DNA from 4 places in the Thermoanaerobacter sp. YS13 genome. Region 2 is predicted to be linked to each of the others. Evidence: riboswitches for the same ligand, from Rfam matches in the RefSeq annotation. Region 2 holds a riboswitch; each other region holds the start of a gene.
What was found. A riboswitch is a leader RNA that binds a small molecule or an ion and turns the genes downstream of it on or off. The one in region 2 is predicted to bind cobalamin.
Positions count from the first base shown of each region.

Region 1 (4,245 bases), on a different contig from region 2:
TAATTCTCGTTTCTTTCATGGCGTTTTTAACTTTCTCTTTTACTATATTTTCTGGATAACCTAAGTTCATAGGGCCAAAAGAAATTTCTTGGTATACACTGGCAGAGAAAAGCTGTATGTCAGGATTTTGAAAAACAATACCAACGTTCTTTCTAAGTTTTACAAGTTCGCTATGACTGTAATTTATCTCTTCACCTTTGTATAATATTTTCCCTGATTTGGGTTTCAAAATCCCATTGAAGTGCAAAAACAGTGTTGTCTTGCCTGCACCGTTTGGACCTAAAACTGCAATCTTTTTACCTTCCTCTATCGACATATTTACTTCATTCAAAGCTTTTGTACCGTCGCTGTACTCAAAAGTAATATTTATAGCTTCTAATATAAACTGCTCTTTCATAGTTCACCTTCCTAAAAGCATTGATGCGCTTATTAAAATTAGTTCTATCAAAGCAATAAATATTATATTTTTATAACAAAATTTGTAATCTTTGCTGAGGACTTTTATCTCTCCATTATAACCTCTTGCCTCTAAAGTCACATATAAATCCTCTGAATTTTTGTAGGACTTAATAAAAAGAGAGAATATCAAAAGTCCTAAAGACCTGTAGCCATTTTTTAATGTGGCATATCCCAACCTTGAATTTTGAGATATATAGATCTCATTAGCAGCTTGCGTTAAAACAAATATAAACCTATAAATTAATTGAAGCAACTCTAAAAACAGCGATGGAATTTTCAATTTCTTTAAGATATTTATAATGTCAACCACAGGAGTAGTGAGTACAAGAAAATATAAGCAAGACACTATTGCTAAAGCTCTAAAGAATAAAATAACAGCAGTATTAATGCCTTGTGCAGTAATTCCTAAAGTTACCCCAAAAATATTAAAGCTTATTAATGCAGCACTTTTATTCCCTATCACATTTATGATAAGTGTTATTATGCTTATTATCAAAAAAGAAAAGGGAATTAACATAAGCTTAATGTACACTTTTGCTGGAATTTTCGCTTTAAATACAGTTATCACAAATATCAAAATAATTACTGCAATATTTGTATAGGCATCAAATTCAAAGCATAAAATCATAGTCAAAAAAGCAAATAAAAGTTTTTCAACAGGATGTACATTGTACATCCTGTTGGTATAAGCATAACTATCTATTAGCATTTTTTCTCCCCTTCGCAACACCTATATAATATCCCAAAAAGCCTGCACCAATTGCAGCCTGTAAGGCAAACAAAAGGCTTTCAATTTCTCCACTTGGTGGCTCCCAAATTGGTTTAAACCATGGCTTGTAATTTTTGTCTACCTGAGCAATAGCTTCTGTCGCCCTGTCATCTGCACCAGCAAATTCAGCATTTTTAATAGTAACAAGGGGAAACACCACCAGTAAAATAACCAACAAGCCCAATATCAAATTCTTCATTAAAAACTTTTTATCCTTCATATTGCCTTACCTTCTTTCTCTAAAACCTTAAGTTCAATGAGTTCTTCTTTACTGTAGGCAGTTAGCATATTGATTACGAGCACAGTTAAAAGCCCCTCACTTATCGCCAAAGGTACCTGTGTCACTGCAAATATCCCCATGAATTTTAAAAATGAGGTTGTAAAGCCGCCTACTTCAGCAGGGAAAGCAATAGCAAGTTGGAAGGAGGTAGTCACATATGTAAGCAAATCCCCAATTGAGGCAGCTAAAAATACTGCAAGCCAATTTGGACCACCTGCTTTTTTTACCCCTTTAAATATATAATAGGAAGCAATTGGCCCTACTATGGCCATGGAAAATGTATTAGCGCCCAAAGTCGTTATGCCGCCATGGGCCAAAAGTAATGCCTGAAACAAAAGGACTATAAGGCCTAAAACGCTCATAGCAAAAGGTCCAAAGAGTATAGCTCCAAGTCCTACACCGGTTGGGTGTGAACAACTTCCAGTAACTGAAGGGATTTTAAGTGCTGAAAGGACAAATGCAAAAGCACCTGCAAAACCCAAAAGCATCTTAAGTTTTGGATTCTCTTTTACTTTTTTGTTTATCGCTATAAGTCCTATAACCACAAAAGGCAAAGAAGCTATATCCCATATTATACACCATTTAAGAGGTAGAAAACCTTCCATTATATGCATTGAATAGGCAATTTGTGGAGCTATTAAAAGCAATGCAAATGCTGTTAACAACATCCATTTTTTCACACCAAACACCTCTTTTTTTATAAAATTTAGGTAAAAATAAAACCTCTTAACTTACCAACGGCGTTAAGAGGTAAAAAATACATACTTATCCCTTTATAACACCCCCTCTATCGACCGTAGAGTAAGTGTGTCACAAATACAGGCAGGTCTCCTGACTTAGGTTCATCGCTCTTTACGCCTTCCCATCCGTCACTCAGCGGAGCATGTTTTTATACGAAATATAATTTGTTAAATTCGTGCTCCGCTGAGTGACAGACAGTGGCATAATGTAAAGAGCTCACCATCACAGTGGCGGGACCGTGCAGGATTCTCACCTGCTTCCCTTTTAACCCAATTTGGATTCCAAAATTGGGCACCTGTATTTGCATGTTATTCAATTCTCCCTTTAAATAAAGGATATCATTTTATAAATAGGTTGTCAATGAATAGAAATGTCCTTGTATTGCTTACTTATAATTTTTGCAACTTCAAAACTAGCCTCAATTGTTTTTTCAATATCCTCCTCTGTATGAGCCATTGATAAAAAGAAGGTCTCAAATTGAGAAGGAGGCAGGTACACACCCCTTTTCAGCATTTCTTTAAAATATGCAGCATACACACCAGTGTTTGATTTTAAAGCAGAATTATAGTCTTTTACTTCATCATTCGTAAAAAACATACACATCATGCTGCCTATTCTATTTATTGTAACATCAATTCCATTTTGAACCATGCTTTCTTTTAGCCCCTTACACAATTTTTCTGCTTTCTTGTCTAACTCTTCATAAATATTGGAAGTTTCAGATAATATTTTTAAAGTCTCAAAGCCTGCTGTCATTGCTAGAGGATTACCAGACAAAGTCCCTGCTTGATACACCGGTCCATCAGGAGAAATCATTCTCATAATCTCTTCCTTTCCTCCATAGGCACCAACAGGAAGACCTCCACCAATAATTTTACCAAGCGTAGTAATATCAGGCATAATGTTGTAAAGTCCTTGTGCCCCTGAATAAGACACTCTAAAACCTGTCATCACTTCATCAAAAATTAAAAGTGATTTATACTTTGCAGTAATCTCTCTCAATACCTTTAAAAATCCCTCTTCAGGTAAAACTGTACCCATATTACCTGCAATAGGCTCTACAATGACAGCAGCGATGTTCTCACCGTACATTTCAAAAATATCTTCTACCATTTTGATATCATTATATCTAGCTATAATTGTGTTCTTTGCTATCTCGTTTGTTACGCCCTTTGAATCAGGCATTCCGAAAGTAAGTGCACCTGACCCTGCTTTTATAAGCAGGCTGTCAGAATGTCCGTGATAACATCCTTCAAATTTTACAATGATGTCTCTGCCCGTATATCCCCTTGCCAATCTTATCGCACTCATAGTGGCTTCTGTGCCTGAATTCACCATTCTGACAACTTCTACAGATGGAACAGCCTCAATTATTTTTTCTGCCATCTTGACTTCCAACTCTGTACAGGCTCCAAAACTGGTACCCAGTTGTGTTTGTTTTTTAATAGCTTCTATCACCTGTGGATGTGAATGCCCAAGTATTAGCGGTCCCCATGAAAGAACGTAGTCTATGTATTCATTGCCATCTTCATCCCAAATATGACTTCCTTGCCCCTTTTTTATAAAAACAGGAGTAGCTCCTACTGATTTAAAAGCTCTTACAGGGCTATTGACACCACCTGGCATAAGTTTTTTAGCTTTTTCAAAAAGCTTTTGCGATTTATCAGTTTTCACAGAACCACCTCTTCCTAAATTTTTATCATTCTCTGTTTAAATTTCATGAATAAATCATAAGTAATTGAAAAATAATAAATCATGTATTATAATCTAAGTAAAAGATATGTGGAGGTGAAAAAATGATACATGCTACGTCTACAATTACAGGCAAAGGGCAAATTCAATTGCCTGCAGAAATCAGAAAAGCAATTGGCGCTGATATAGGAGATAACGTCCTCTTTATAGTACAAGACAACAAAGAAATAGTGTTGAAATTAATAAAAAAGAAAAAGCTTTCACAATTAGGTGGAGCATTAAAATCTCAAGTAAAATTCAAAAG
Region 1 covers NZ_JOOI01000002.1:22,179-26,423, forward strand. The annotation lists gene THYS13_RS07975 (energy-coupling factor ABC transporter ATP-binding protein) at 1-397, opposite strand, end outside; gene cbiQ (cobalt ECF transporter T component CbiQ) at 401-1,168, opposite strand; gene THYS13_RS07985 (energy-coupling factor ABC transporter substrate-binding protein) at 1,155-1,448, opposite strand; gene THYS13_RS07990 (energy-coupling factor ABC transporter permease) at 1,445-2,176, opposite strand; cobalamin riboswitch at 2,312-2,563, opposite strand; gene hemL (glutamate-1-semialdehyde 2,1-aminomutase) at 2,607-3,923, opposite strand; gene THYS13_RS08000 (AbrB/MazE/SpoVT family DNA-binding domain-containing protein) at 4,046-4,245, shown strand, end outside.
Region 1: it holds a riboswitch for cobalamin, as region 2 does, so the genes downstream of both, THYS13_RS07990 (energy-coupling factor ABC transporter permease) here and metE (5-methyltetrahydropteroyltriglutamate--homocysteine S-methyltransferase) in region 2, are expected to answer to the same signal.

Region 2 (4,245 bases):
AGTTTTTACAGTTGTGGATTTTATGCATGTTAAACCAGGGAAAGGTGCAGCTTTCGTGAGGACAAAACTTAAAAATGTTATGACAGGAGCTGTAATAGAGAAAACTTTCAGCCCAACAGAAAAGTTTGAAGAAGCAGTTATAGAAAGAAGAGAGATGCAGTATTTGTACAATGATGGAGAACTTTATTATTTTATGGACACAGAAACTTATGAGCAAATTCCTTTAAATTATGATAAAGTTGAGGATGCAATTAAATACATAAAGGAAAATATGATTGTTACAGTAAAGTTCTATAAAGGCGAAGCCTTTTCTGTTGAGCCCCCTACTTTTGTTGAGCTGGAAGTTGTAGAAACGGAGCCTGGATTTAGAGGAGATACTGCAACGGGTGGCTCCAAACCGGCAACTGTAGAAACTGGTGCTGTCATACAAGTCCCATTGTTTATAAACGTTGGAGACAAAATAAAAATTGACACTCGAACTGGAGAATATTTAGAGAGGGTATAAACGCAGCAATTTGTCAAATACTATTTTGTAAAGGAGGTATGTGGAATATGGAATACTTAAATGAAAGGGTTTCCTACTTAAGAGGTTTAGCAGACGGCTTAGGGATAGATGACAGCACAAAAGAAGGTAAAATAATTTTAGCAATTTTAGATACTTTAGAGGATTTTGCAGATGCTATAAATGAGCTGGAAGCTTCCCATTCCGAATTAGATGATTATGTGGGAGAAATAGATGAAGATCTTTCTGAAATTGAAAACCACATATATGGCGATGAGGACTATGAGGATGAGGATGACGACCATGACTATGATTATGATTATGACGATGATGAGGAATATGAGGATGAAGAGGAGGATTATGAAGAGTATGTAGAAGTAGAATGTCCTCATTGCCATATGTTGATGAGTGTGGAAGAAGAGCTTCTAGAAGATGAAGATGCGGAGTTGGTATGTCCTCATTGCAATGAAACCCTAAAAGTAAAAAATTTGAAAATTGTAGATGATGATGAAGATTAATTTAAAAATGCCCACTAATTAGTGGTTTAATAGGTATGGGACTTGGGTTTATAACAACACACCATTTTATTTAACTTCTAATTCAAATTTGCAAACATTTTGCAAACATCCATAAATAAAAAGTAAAAAAGCCTTTGTGTATAAAAATTCAATGTTAAAAAACTATCTTTACTATTGAGCAGGTGCTGCTATGGCAGCTTAATAGGGAAAGCGGTGAAAATCCGCTGCAGCCCCCGCTACTGTGAGCAATGACAAGCCCAGTTTCTGTGCCACTGGAAAGATGAAGACTTTTTAAAAGGCTCACTTTCTGGGAAGGTAATGGGCAAGGATGACTTGCTAGCCAGGAGACCTGCCTGCTTGAGAGGCCTTAATTGGCTTCGGTGGGAAGTGCAATTAAGGTGGTAAAGACTAAGAGGGGCCTGTAGGTTGTCTTTTTGAAATCCTTTGTTACCCTTTTTAACAACTATACTTATGCAAAAAACTGTATTAAGTAGAAAAATGAGTCTTTACTACCTTGATATGCAAAGTTTTTTCTTGGTAGTAAAGACTCATTTTGTTTATGTACATTATTAAAATAAAAGAATTTTATGATGATGTACAAAAGAAGAGATTTTTTATAATAATTATCAAAAATTTTAACAAGGAGGTTAAAAACTTAAAATGATTTCTATTGTTGGTTTCCCAAGAATAGGACAAAATAGAGAACTTAAAAAGTGGGTTGAAGGATATCTTGACAAGAAACTTTTAAAAGATGAACTTATTAAAAATTCAAGAGTTTTAAAAGAAACTCATTGTAAAATCCAAAAAAAGTATGGCATTGATTTAATTCCTTCAAATGATTTTTCGTTTTACGATACTTTTTTAGATCATGCAATGCTTATAAATGCAATTCCTGACGAGTATAAAAACCTCGGGAAAGATGAGCTTGATACCTACTTTGCTTTGGCAAAAGGGTATCAGGATGAAAAATATGACTTAAAAGCCTTGCCTATGAAAAAATGGTTTTTTACAAACTATCATTATATTGTACCAGAAATTACAGATAGAACCTCTTTTAAGCTTTCTACAACAAAACCTTTTAATGAATTTTCAGAAGCGTTATCAATTGGGATAAAAACAAAGCCTGTTATAATTGGCCCTTTGACATTTTTGATGCTTTCAAAAAAATCAGGTGTTGATATTTATGACAAGAATTTTTGGGAGAAGTTATTAACTGTTTATATTGAAATTATTGAAACATTTGAAAGTATAGGAGTTGAATTTGTACAGATAGATGAGCCAATACTTGTTACTGACCTTCAAAAAAATGATATAGAACTTTTCTTAAGTTTTTATCGCAACTTACTTTGTCACAAAGGATATCTTAAAATTGTCCTTCAAACCTACTTTGGGGATGTTAGAGACATCTATGAAAAATTAATTTCTCTTGATTTTGATGCGATCGGACTTGACTTTGTTGATGGAAAATACAACTTAGGACTTATTAAAAAATTTGGGTATCCCAAAGATAAATTCATAATAGCGGGAGTGGTTAATGGGAGAAACGTATTTAAAAACAACTACAAAGAAAGCCTTGAGATTTTAGATACCTTATCTACTTTTGTTGAGAAAAAGAATATTGTGATTTCGACGTCATGTTCGCTATTGTTTGTTCCATATTCGCTAAAATTTGAAACACAGCTTGATGATAGCCAAAAGAAATATTTAGCATTTGCTGAAGAAAAACTAATGGAACTTTCTGAACTAAATACTTTATTTTATCAACATGAGTACACAAAAAATAGTTTGTATATTCAAAATATCCACTTTTTTGAGGAATTGAGTACAAAGAAGTTTTCAGACATCAACACAGTTGTGAATAACCTTACAGATGATGATTTTGAGAGAAAACCAAGCTTTGAAGAAAGAATTAAGGTACAAAAAGAAGTATTTGACCTTCCTAACCTTCCTACAACCACGATAGGCTCCTTCCCCCAAACTAAAGATGTAAGACAAGTAAGAAGCAAGTTTAAAAATAAAGAGATAACATTTGAAGAGTATGATACCTTCCTAAAGGCTAAAATTGAAAGAGTTATAAAACTTCAGGAAGAGATAGGATTAGATGTTTTGGTACATGGTGAGTATGAAAGAAACGATATGGTTGAATTTTTTGGTGAAAACTTAGAAGGATTTATAATCACAAAAAATGGCTGGGTTCAATCCTATGGTACAAGGTGTGTAAAGCCCCCAATTATATTTTCTGACATCAAAAGAAAAAGGCCAATTACAGTTGAATATATAAAATACGCCCAGAGTCTCACTAAGAAACCTGTAAAAGGAATTTTAACGGGACCTGTTACGATCCTCAATTGGTCATTTGTTAGAGAGGATATCTCAGTAAAAAATGTAGCTTTACAATTAGCACTGGCGATGAGGGAAGAGGTGTTGGACCTTGAAAAAGCAGGTATTAAAATTATTCAGATTGACGAACCAGCACTAATTGAAAAGTTACCGTTAAAACGCTGCTATCATCAAGAATATCTTTCATGGGCAATAAGAGCTTTCAAGCTAACCTGTTCGAAAGTAAAACCACAAACACAGATTCATACTCATATGTGCTACAGCAACTTTGACGACATATTAGACGAAATTGCTAAGATGGATGTGGATGTCATCACATTTGAAGCTGCAAAATCGGATTTTACCTTACTTGATAGTATAAAGAAAAGCGCTTTAAAAGCTGAGGTAGGACCAGGTGTTTTTGATGTTCATTCACCAAGGATTGTGTCGAAAGAGGAAATGGAAAGACTAATATTAATAATGATTGAAAAAATTGGAGTTGGTAGATTGTGGATAAACCCTGACTGTGGATTAAAAACTCGAAAAGAAGATGAAGTAATTCCAACCTTGCAAAATATGGTTTTAGCTACATGGGAGGTAAGAAACAAAAAATTAAAAAATAACATAAAAAGATAATATAGATATGTACTTAAAACTGAATATTAGGAGAGATTAAAAATATTTTGGGAGAGACGAAAAAAGCTAGTTTTCACTACAACTTTGAGACAAAATTAAAAAGCCTACAACCCTTTATTTTGAAGTGGTTACTGTAAATGATAAAATAAGAATGTACGAAAAGTGGAAAATGAAAATGTACAAATTTGTACATAAATTTGGTATCCTTCTGTTTGTAGGAGGGATACCAAAAATGAAAAATCTATTAGGTCAAATTAGTATATTTAAGGC
Region 2 covers NZ_JOOI01000001.1:418,373-422,617, forward strand. The annotation lists gene efp (elongation factor P) at 1-505, shown strand, start outside; gene THYS13_RS02130 (CD1247 N-terminal domain-containing protein) at 553-1,020, shown strand; cobalamin riboswitch at 1,184-1,392, shown strand; gene metE (5-methyltetrahydropteroyltriglutamate--homocysteine S-methyltransferase) at 1,681-3,975, shown strand; partial or broken gene THYS13_RS02140 (IS21 family transposase) at 4,208-4,245, shown strand, end outside.

Region 3 (4,245 bases), on a different contig from region 2:
TCTAACGATTCTCAGGATAATAGTATAACTTTTTTTAAAAAGCCAGCATATTTTAAAAATTTGTGTTGATACTTATTATTATCTATGCTAATATACTAGACATGAACAGTAATACATTAAAATAGTTTAAATTTAGCGAAAGAATGATATTTTTAAAGCATTAAGTTAATTACAAAATATTAAGATAGGGAGAGGCAAAATGAAAAAGGGAATTTTTTTAATTGCAATTGCCTTTTTATTATTATTTAATTCCATAGCTTTTTCTGCACCTGATGTTCCATCTAAACCTATTCAGTTTAAATATGTATATGATTATGCGGGGCTTATGTCTCAAAATGATATAGAAGAGATCGAAAAAGTAGGGAAAGCTTTAGATGATGCCACAAAGGCACAAATAATAGTTGTTACAGTTGACAGCATTGGAGATTACCCAATTGAGGAATATTCTCTTAGCCTTTTTAGAAAATGGGGAATAGGAGACAAGGAGAAAAACAACGGTGTTCTCCTTTTAGTGGTAAAAGACAGACTTTTAAAAGGTCAGGCTGGAAAAGTGAGAATTGATGTAGGTTATGGCTTGGAAGGGGCAATACCGGATTCTGTTGCAGGAAGGATTTTAGACGATTTTGTTTTAACTTCTTGGGCAAAAGGCGAGTACTCTAAAGGCATATACGCCGGTTATATGGCTATAGCCTCAAGGGTTGCAAAAGAGTACAATATAGACCTTCAGGGATTGGATGCTTCCAAATACAGTGTCAATACAAGTAGCAATGATAGTGGTATATCATGGGAAGATATTGCTGTAGTGATTATACTCATCTTAATATTTATTATCTTTGGAAGAGGAGGAAGAAATATAAGAAGAAACTGGTGGGGTCCAGGAAGCTTTGGCTCAGGAGGATTTGGAGGCTTTAGAGGTGGTGGCTTCGGCGGTGGAGGCTTCGGTGGAGGCTCTGCCGGCGGTGGAGGAGCTAGCCGCTAAAAATGATATATATATTTATAGATGCAAGTGATATAATAAGGTTGAATTAGTTAAACTTAGAGGTAAAGGGAGATAAAATATGTCAAAAATAGAATTTATAGCATCTACTCTTTTTGGTGTTGAAGCAATAACTGCAAGAGAGCTAAAAGAGCTAGGGTATAAAGATATCACTGCAGAGAATGGAAAAGTCACTTTTGCAGGCGATGAGATGGCTTTATGCAGGTCAAACCTTTGGATTAGAACGGCAGAGAGAATATACGTAAAAATAGGGGAATTTACTGCCACAACTTTTGAAGAACTTTTTGAAGGTACAAAGGCTCTTCCCTGGGAAGATTGGATACCTGAAGATGGCAGGTTTCCTGTGGAGGGTTATTCAATAAAATCCAAGCTTTTTAGCGTGTCTGACTGTCAGGCAATAGTTAAAAAAGCTGTTGTGGAAAGGCTTAAGAAGAAATACAAAAAAGAATGGTTTGAAGAAAACGGCGCAACTTATAAAATAAAATTTTCATTAATGAAAGACAAGGTAACACTTATGATTGACACGAGTGGTGACGGTTTACACAAAAGAGGCTATAGAGTCATATCCAATGAAGCACCTTTGAGAGAAACTTTGGCTGCTGCTATGATAATGCTGAGCTTTTGGAAACCGGATAGACCTTTGATAGACCCTTTTTGTGGCTCTGGGACGATTCCGATCGAGGCAGCTATGATTGGAATAAATCTCGCACCAGGTTTAAAACGACAATTTGTTTCCGAAAAATGGTGGAGAATATCAAATAAATTATGGAAAGAAGCGAGAGAAGAAGCAGTTGGTGCTATTAAAAAAGATATAACTTTAAACATAAAAGGATATGACATTGACGAAAACGCCATCAAATTGTCAAAAGACAATGCGCGTAAAGCTGGTGTAGAGAAATACATAACTTTTGAAAATATCTCATTAAAAGATTTAAAAACAGATGATAAATATGGTGTTATAATATGCAATCCTCCTTATGGTGAAAGGATGGGGGAATTAAAGGAAGTAGAAAAACTTTATAAAGAAATGGGAAAAGTTTTCAAAAAACTTGATACGTGGTCTTTTTATATACTGACTTCCCATGAAAGATTTGAGAAACTCTTTGGAAGAGAGGCTTCTAAAAAAAGAAAGCTTTACAATGGCATGTTAAAAGCTTACTATTATCAGTATTACGGACCAAAACCAGAAAACTAATTTTTATTGAGTTTTTCTATGTGAGGGTTATAATAAAATATAAGATTATCGATAAAAATTGGTGGTGGAGTTATGGATAATGCAGTGAGGAAGAAAGCAAAAGAATATACATGCTAATTATGCTGTAGATGTTGAGCGCATTGAATCGCTCATTGGTTCTCTTAGAGGAGATATCCTTGACTCTATTATATAAGAAACTTGATACATATTTTTCAAGGTAAATAGATAGTCATGAACAAGGGAATTGACTTAAATGATAAGTAGATGTAAAATATAGGTGTACAAGTGAATACAAAAAATCTTATGGTCTTGAGAAGTTAAAAGGGAAAGCGGTGAAAATCCGCTGCAGCCCCCGCTACTGTGAGCGAGGATGAAGCCCTAATAAGCCACTGCTTGGCACTCAAGAAATGTGCCGGGTGGGAAGGCAGGGTGGAAGATGAATCGCGAGCCAGGAGACCTGCCATAAGATTTCGGAAGTTCGCCTTCGGAGGGAAGGTGGAATGGAATTTTTATGCTTAATTTTGGCAAAAAGGTCTACCTCCATGGGGTAGGCTTTTTTTGATACTTGAAAAATTTAAATTAGGAGGGTACTTATGAGAAAATTTAAAGGTTTACTTGCTTTATTGGTAATATTTGCTTTGATGTTTTCACTGGCGGCTTGTTCAACAAACATTGCTACTAAACCAGAAAACACTTCTCAAACAGCAACTGAAACCGTAAAAACTCAGTTTCCTTTAAAGGTTACTGATTTTTTGGGAAGAGAAGTAACTATAGACAAAAAACCTCAAAGAATAGTTTCTCTTGCACCTTCTACAACAGAGCTTATATATGCTTTAGGAGCAGGAAATAAGGTTGTGGGTGTTACAGACTTTGATAATTATCCACCTGAGGTCAAGGATGTACCCAAAGTGGGGGGATTTAAAGGGCCAAATGTAGAAGCGATTACTGCTCAAAAACCTGATATAATTTTTGCTTCCACTCTTTCAGGCAAAGAGCAGATGGAATCTTTAGAAAAGATGGGTATCCCTGTTGTAATGTTGGAGGCAAAAAATATTGACCAGATATACCAGTCTATAAGAATAATAGGTCAAATAACAGGAACTGAGAAAAAAGGCGAAGAGTTAATTAAACAAATGCAAGATAAAATAAAAGAAATAAATGACAAAGTCAAGGACCTTCCGAAAGTCAGCGTATTTTATCTGGTCTCTCTTGACGGAAACTGGACAGCAGGTAAAGGCACATTTATTGATGAGCTTATAAACCTTGCAGGTGGCAAAAACGTTGCAGAGGATGTAAATGGCTGGGCGCAGTACAGCGTAGAAGAATTAGTCAAGAAAAATCCTGATGTGATAATAACATCTCCTCATGCAGGAAATGTAAAAGACATCAAAAATATGGCAGGATACAAAGACACAAATGCTGTTAAAAATGACAAGATATTTGTGATAAGCAATGATGACATAATATCAAGAGCTTCTAATAGAATTGTTTTAGGACTTGAAGAAATTGCAAAATTCTTACATCCGGAGGCATTTAAGTAAAGTGAAATTCAAAAGAGGCATATATTTTGGTACAGCCTTTTTACTGCTTATCTTTACCATGATTTTATCAATTTCTGCAGGGGCGGTAAAAATACCCCTGCAGGAAATTTTAAATGTTTTTTTAGGAGGGGGAAGTGAAACCTCTAGGACGATAATCCTTAATTTAAGACTTCCAAGAGTTGTTGAATCTACAGTTGTAGGAATGGGGCTTTCGGTTGTAGGAGCGTTTTTTCAAGGACTTTTGAGAAATTCAATGGCAGACCCTTATGTTTTGGGTATATCATCAGGAGCGGCTTTTGGTGCTACTATTGCGATAATATTAGGACTTGGAATATTTGGACTTAGTTTTATGGCATTTATTACTTCTTTAATGACTGTATTTTTCGTATACACTATTTCTAAAACTGGGACAAGAGTATCTATGACTACAATGTTATTGGCGGGTATAGCCATAAGTGCTTTTATGTCTGCAATTATTTCTCTCATGATGCTTTTAAATCATGATGAGTTTT
Region 3 covers NZ_JOOI01000002.1:48,139-52,383, reverse strand. The annotation lists gene THYS13_RS08145 (YgcG family protein) at 200-979, shown strand; gene THYS13_RS08140 (class I SAM-dependent RNA methyltransferase) at 1,059-2,192, shown strand; cobalamin riboswitch at 2,480-2,672, shown strand; gene THYS13_RS08135 (ABC transporter substrate-binding protein) at 2,786-3,733, shown strand; gene THYS13_RS08130 (iron ABC transporter permease) at 3,735-4,245, shown strand, end outside.
Region 3: it holds a riboswitch for cobalamin, as region 2 does, so the genes downstream of both, THYS13_RS08135 (ABC transporter substrate-binding protein) here and metE (5-methyltetrahydropteroyltriglutamate--homocysteine S-methyltransferase) in region 2, are expected to answer to the same signal.

Region 4 (4,245 bases), 630 kb from region 2:
TTTTTGTGTGGCTGACATTGTAAAAATTGAAAGAAATAAACTTTATGTGAAAGGTGTGGATGCCTTAGATGGAAGTCCTATACTGGATATAAAGCCTTATGTTTATGAAATTGACAGCATAAAAGGTCCAGAGGATACATTGTAATATACCCTTCAATACAGTTAAAATATGTGGCAATACGCTACGGAGAATGAGATAAGATTTAAGGAGGGGAAAAAGGTCTGTATAGATTGCTTTGAAGAATAACCCCCTTTACAGTTTATTAAGCAGATGGGATTTAAAAATATTGGCGTTGCATTTTGTTATTCTATGAGTAAAGAGGCGAAACAATTTGTAAAATTATTAGAACAGTATGATTTAAAAATTGTTCCTGTTTGTTGTAAAGTCGGTTCTATTGATATAGAAGATATAGACATTCAAAAAGATAAAGAGGGGTTTGTTGCTACTTGCAATCCTATAACACAGGCAGAGATAATGAACCAAGAAAACACAGAACTTAATGTAGTAATAGGTCTTTGCGTAGGCCATGATATACTTTTTAATAAATATTCTAAAGGACTAGTTACAACACTGGTGGCAAAGGACAGAAAATACGCTCATTGTCCTGTAAAAGGATTAGAAGCTGTTAATGTGTAATTTAGTGGAAAGAGGCATTAGGCTTTTTGTATGAAGCCTCTTTTTTTATTGACATATGTCAATAAAAGGTGTATATTTAAATTGAACATATGTTAAAAATATGGTGGTCTATGATGGATAAAAACAAAAACGATTTGATGTCATTAATAATAAAAACATTGAAAGCAAGTGGCTTAAAGATAACGGAGAAACGCCAAATTTTGATAGAGGTATTTTTGAAGAGCCCTAATATTCATTTTGATTTTGATACACTCCTTGAGGAAGTTAGGAAAGAATGGTCCCATTATGGTGTAGCAACTCTTTATAGGAATTTAAGAATTTTTGTAGGCAAGGGAATATTATCAGAAAATATAATAGAAAACAAAAAATACTATGAACTTAAAATGTTTAATAAAAAAAAGATTCACGGTCATTTAATTTGCAAATATTGTGGTAGTATAGACGAATATTACAGCCCAGATTTGGTAAAGTATATAAAAATGATAGATAAAAAATATGGCTTTGATGTGTATTATGGAGAATTGAATTTTTATGGAATATGCAGTAATTGTAAAAGGACTATAAAAAATGATTTAAAATAGGCAAAAATAATTGCCTATTTTATTTTTTATATTGACAATGCAAGAAAGCAGTGGTATACTATATATTGAGGGTATTAATAAATAATATACTAGATTTTGTGCAAAATAGAATATACACAGATACAGGTGCCCAATTTCAAAGGGAAATTGGGTTAAAAGGGAAGCAGGTGAGAATCCTGCACGGTCCCGCCACTGTGATGGTGAGCTCTTTACAATATGCCACTGTCTGTTCAAACAAAAGGAACCGTCCCCGATGTTTGAAAGGTGGGAAGGCGTAAAGAGTGATGAACCTAAGTCAGGAGACCTGCCTGTATTTGTATTACACTTGCTCTACGGTCGATAGAGGAGGTGAGGTACTTTTGCACACCTCTTAACTTGACGTAGAAGTTAAGGGGGTTAATTATTTTTACAAAAGAATGGAGGTTTAAAATCATGAAAATTGCTATGAAGGTTATAAAAAGAGATGGAAGGGAAGTTGAGTTTGATAAGATAAAGATTGCAAATGCTATATACAAAGCTTTTAAGGCAGTGGAAGAAGGGGAATACAAAGATGCCCTTGAAATAGCAGATGAAGTGACAGAGTACGTAGAAAATAATTTAGAAGGAATAGCCAGTATAGAGCAGATTCAAGATATTGTAGAGCAATACTTAATAAAGCATGGTTATGCTAAAGCGTCAAAGGCCTATATTTTGTACAGAAAACAGCATCAAGAGATAAGAGAATTTAAAAAAATGTTTATGGATATTGAAAAAATGGTAGATGAATACATAGGGAAACAAGATTGGAGAGTAAATGAAAATAGCAATATGAGTTATTCACTTCAAGGTTTAAATAATCATATCTCTAGTACGATAACAGCTCATTACTGGTTAAACAAAATATATCCTCCAGAAGTTAGAGATGCCCATGTAAATGGAGATTTGCACATTCATGACTTAGGCCTTTTATCTGTGTATTGCTGTGGATGGGATTTAAGAGATTTACTGCTTTCTGGTTTTACAGGGGTAGAGGGGAAAGTTCAAAGCAAACCTCCAAAGCACTTTAGGTCTGCTCTTGGACAGATTGTCAATTTTTTTTATACACTTCAAGGGGAAGCAGCCGGTGCACAAGCTTTTTCTAATTTTGATACCTATTTGGCACCTTTTATATATTACGATAATCTTTCTTACAAAGAGGTCAAACAGGCTTTACAGGAGTTTATATTTAACATAAATGTTCCAACTAGAGTAGGATTTCAAACTCCTTTTACAAACATAACTATGGATCTTGTGGTACCAGAGATTATGGCAGATGAACCTGTTATAATTGGTGGTCAATTGATGGATAAAACATATAAAGAATTTCAAAAAGAAATGGACATGTTAAATATAGCATTTGCAGAAGTTATGATGGAAGGAGATGCCAGTGGTAGGATATTTACTTTTCCAATACCTACTTATAATATAACTAAAAATTTTGACTGGAATAGTCCTGTCATAAATAAAATAATGGAAATGACTGCGAAGTATGGTTTACCCTATTTTAGTAATTTTGTAAATAGTGATTTAGATCCCAATGATGTGAGGTCGATGTGCTGTCGGTTGAGGTTGGATAACAGAGAATTAAGAAAGCGTGGAGGAGGGCTTTTTGGAGCAAATCCTCTTACAGGTTCAATAGGAGTTGTAACAATAAATATGCCAAGAATTGGATATTTATCTAAATCAAAAGAAGAGTTTTTCCAAAGGTTAGAAAGACTTATGGATATTGCAAAAACAAGCCTTGAAATAAAAAGAGAAATTTTAGAGAAGATGACTGAAATGGGATTGTATCCTTATTCAAAATTTTACTTAAGAGATATAAAAAAGAGATTTGGATTTTACTGGCAAAACCATTTTAACACGATAGGACTCATTGGAATGAATGAAGCACTATTAAATTTCATGGGAATAAGCATAGCCAGTGAAGAGGGAAGGAAATTTGCACTTGAAGTATTAGATTTTATGAGGCATAAATTAGAACAATATCAATTAGAATCTAATTTCATGTACAATTTAGAAGCCTCCCCTGCAGAAGGAGCTTCCTATAGATTGGCTAAAAAAGATAAAGAATTATTCCCCGATATAATAACTGCAGGTAGCGATGTGCCTTACTATACAAATTCAACACAGCTTCCTGTAGACTTTACGGAAGATATATTTACTGCTTTAGACTTACAAGAAGAGTTACAAACAAAATACACAGGAGGTACAGTATTTCACGGATTTATTGGAGAGAGTATAAATGATGTTACTACCTGCAAAGCTCTAGTCAAAAAAATAGCTTATAATTATAGAATTCCTTATTACACTATAACTCCAACTTTTTCAATCTGTGAAGACCATGGGTATATTTCTGGGGAACATTTTGAATGTCCTTACTGTGGGAAAGAATGTGAGGTTTACAGCCGCGTAGTTGGATATTATAGGCCAGTAAAGAATTGGAATGAAGGAAAGAAAAAAGAGTTTAAGGACAGAAAGGAATTTGTTGTATGATGTACGATTTTATGCCTGTTTCTTTTGCTGATTTCCCAGGGAAAATTGCAGCCACTGTTTTCGTAAGTGGCTGCAATTTTAAGTGTCCTTACTGCCATAACTCTTATTTAATTCAAATAAGGGAAGGTATACGGAGTGAAAAGGAGTTTTTTGACTACCTTAAAAAGAGAGCAAATTTGATAGAAGGAGTGTGTATTACAGGCGGAGAACCTACTCTTTGGAAAGGATTAAAAGATTTTATAAAAAATATAAAGGACTTAAATTTTGAGGTTAAGCTTGACACTAATGGATCAAGGCCACAAGTGTTAGAAAATTTATTAGATGGAAGATTGCTCGATTATATAGCTATGGATATAAAGGCGCCAATAGAAAAATATGGCATATTTTTAAAAAACAAAAAGGATATAGATAATGTTAAAAAAAGTGTAGAGATAGTTAAAAATTCTAATGTAGATTACGAATTTAGAACTACTGTAAATGACAAACTACTTACTTTAGAAGATTTTAAGGCTTTAG
Region 4 covers NZ_JOOI01000001.1:1,049,612-1,053,856, reverse strand. The annotation lists gene tsaA (tRNA (N6-threonylcarbamoyladenosine(37)-N6)-methyltransferase TrmO) at 1-145, shown strand, start outside; partial or broken gene THYS13_RS05420 (DUF1847 domain-containing protein) at 254-637, shown strand; gene THYS13_RS05415 (Fur family transcriptional regulator) at 751-1,218, shown strand; cobalamin riboswitch at 1,326-1,545, shown strand; gene THYS13_RS05410 (ribonucleoside triphosphate reductase) at 1,651-3,729, shown strand; gene THYS13_RS05405 (anaerobic ribonucleoside-triphosphate reductase activating protein) at 3,726-4,245, shown strand, end outside.
Region 4: it holds a riboswitch for cobalamin, as region 2 does, so the genes downstream of both, THYS13_RS05410 (ribonucleoside triphosphate reductase) here and metE (5-methyltetrahydropteroyltriglutamate--homocysteine S-methyltransferase) in region 2, are expected to answer to the same signal.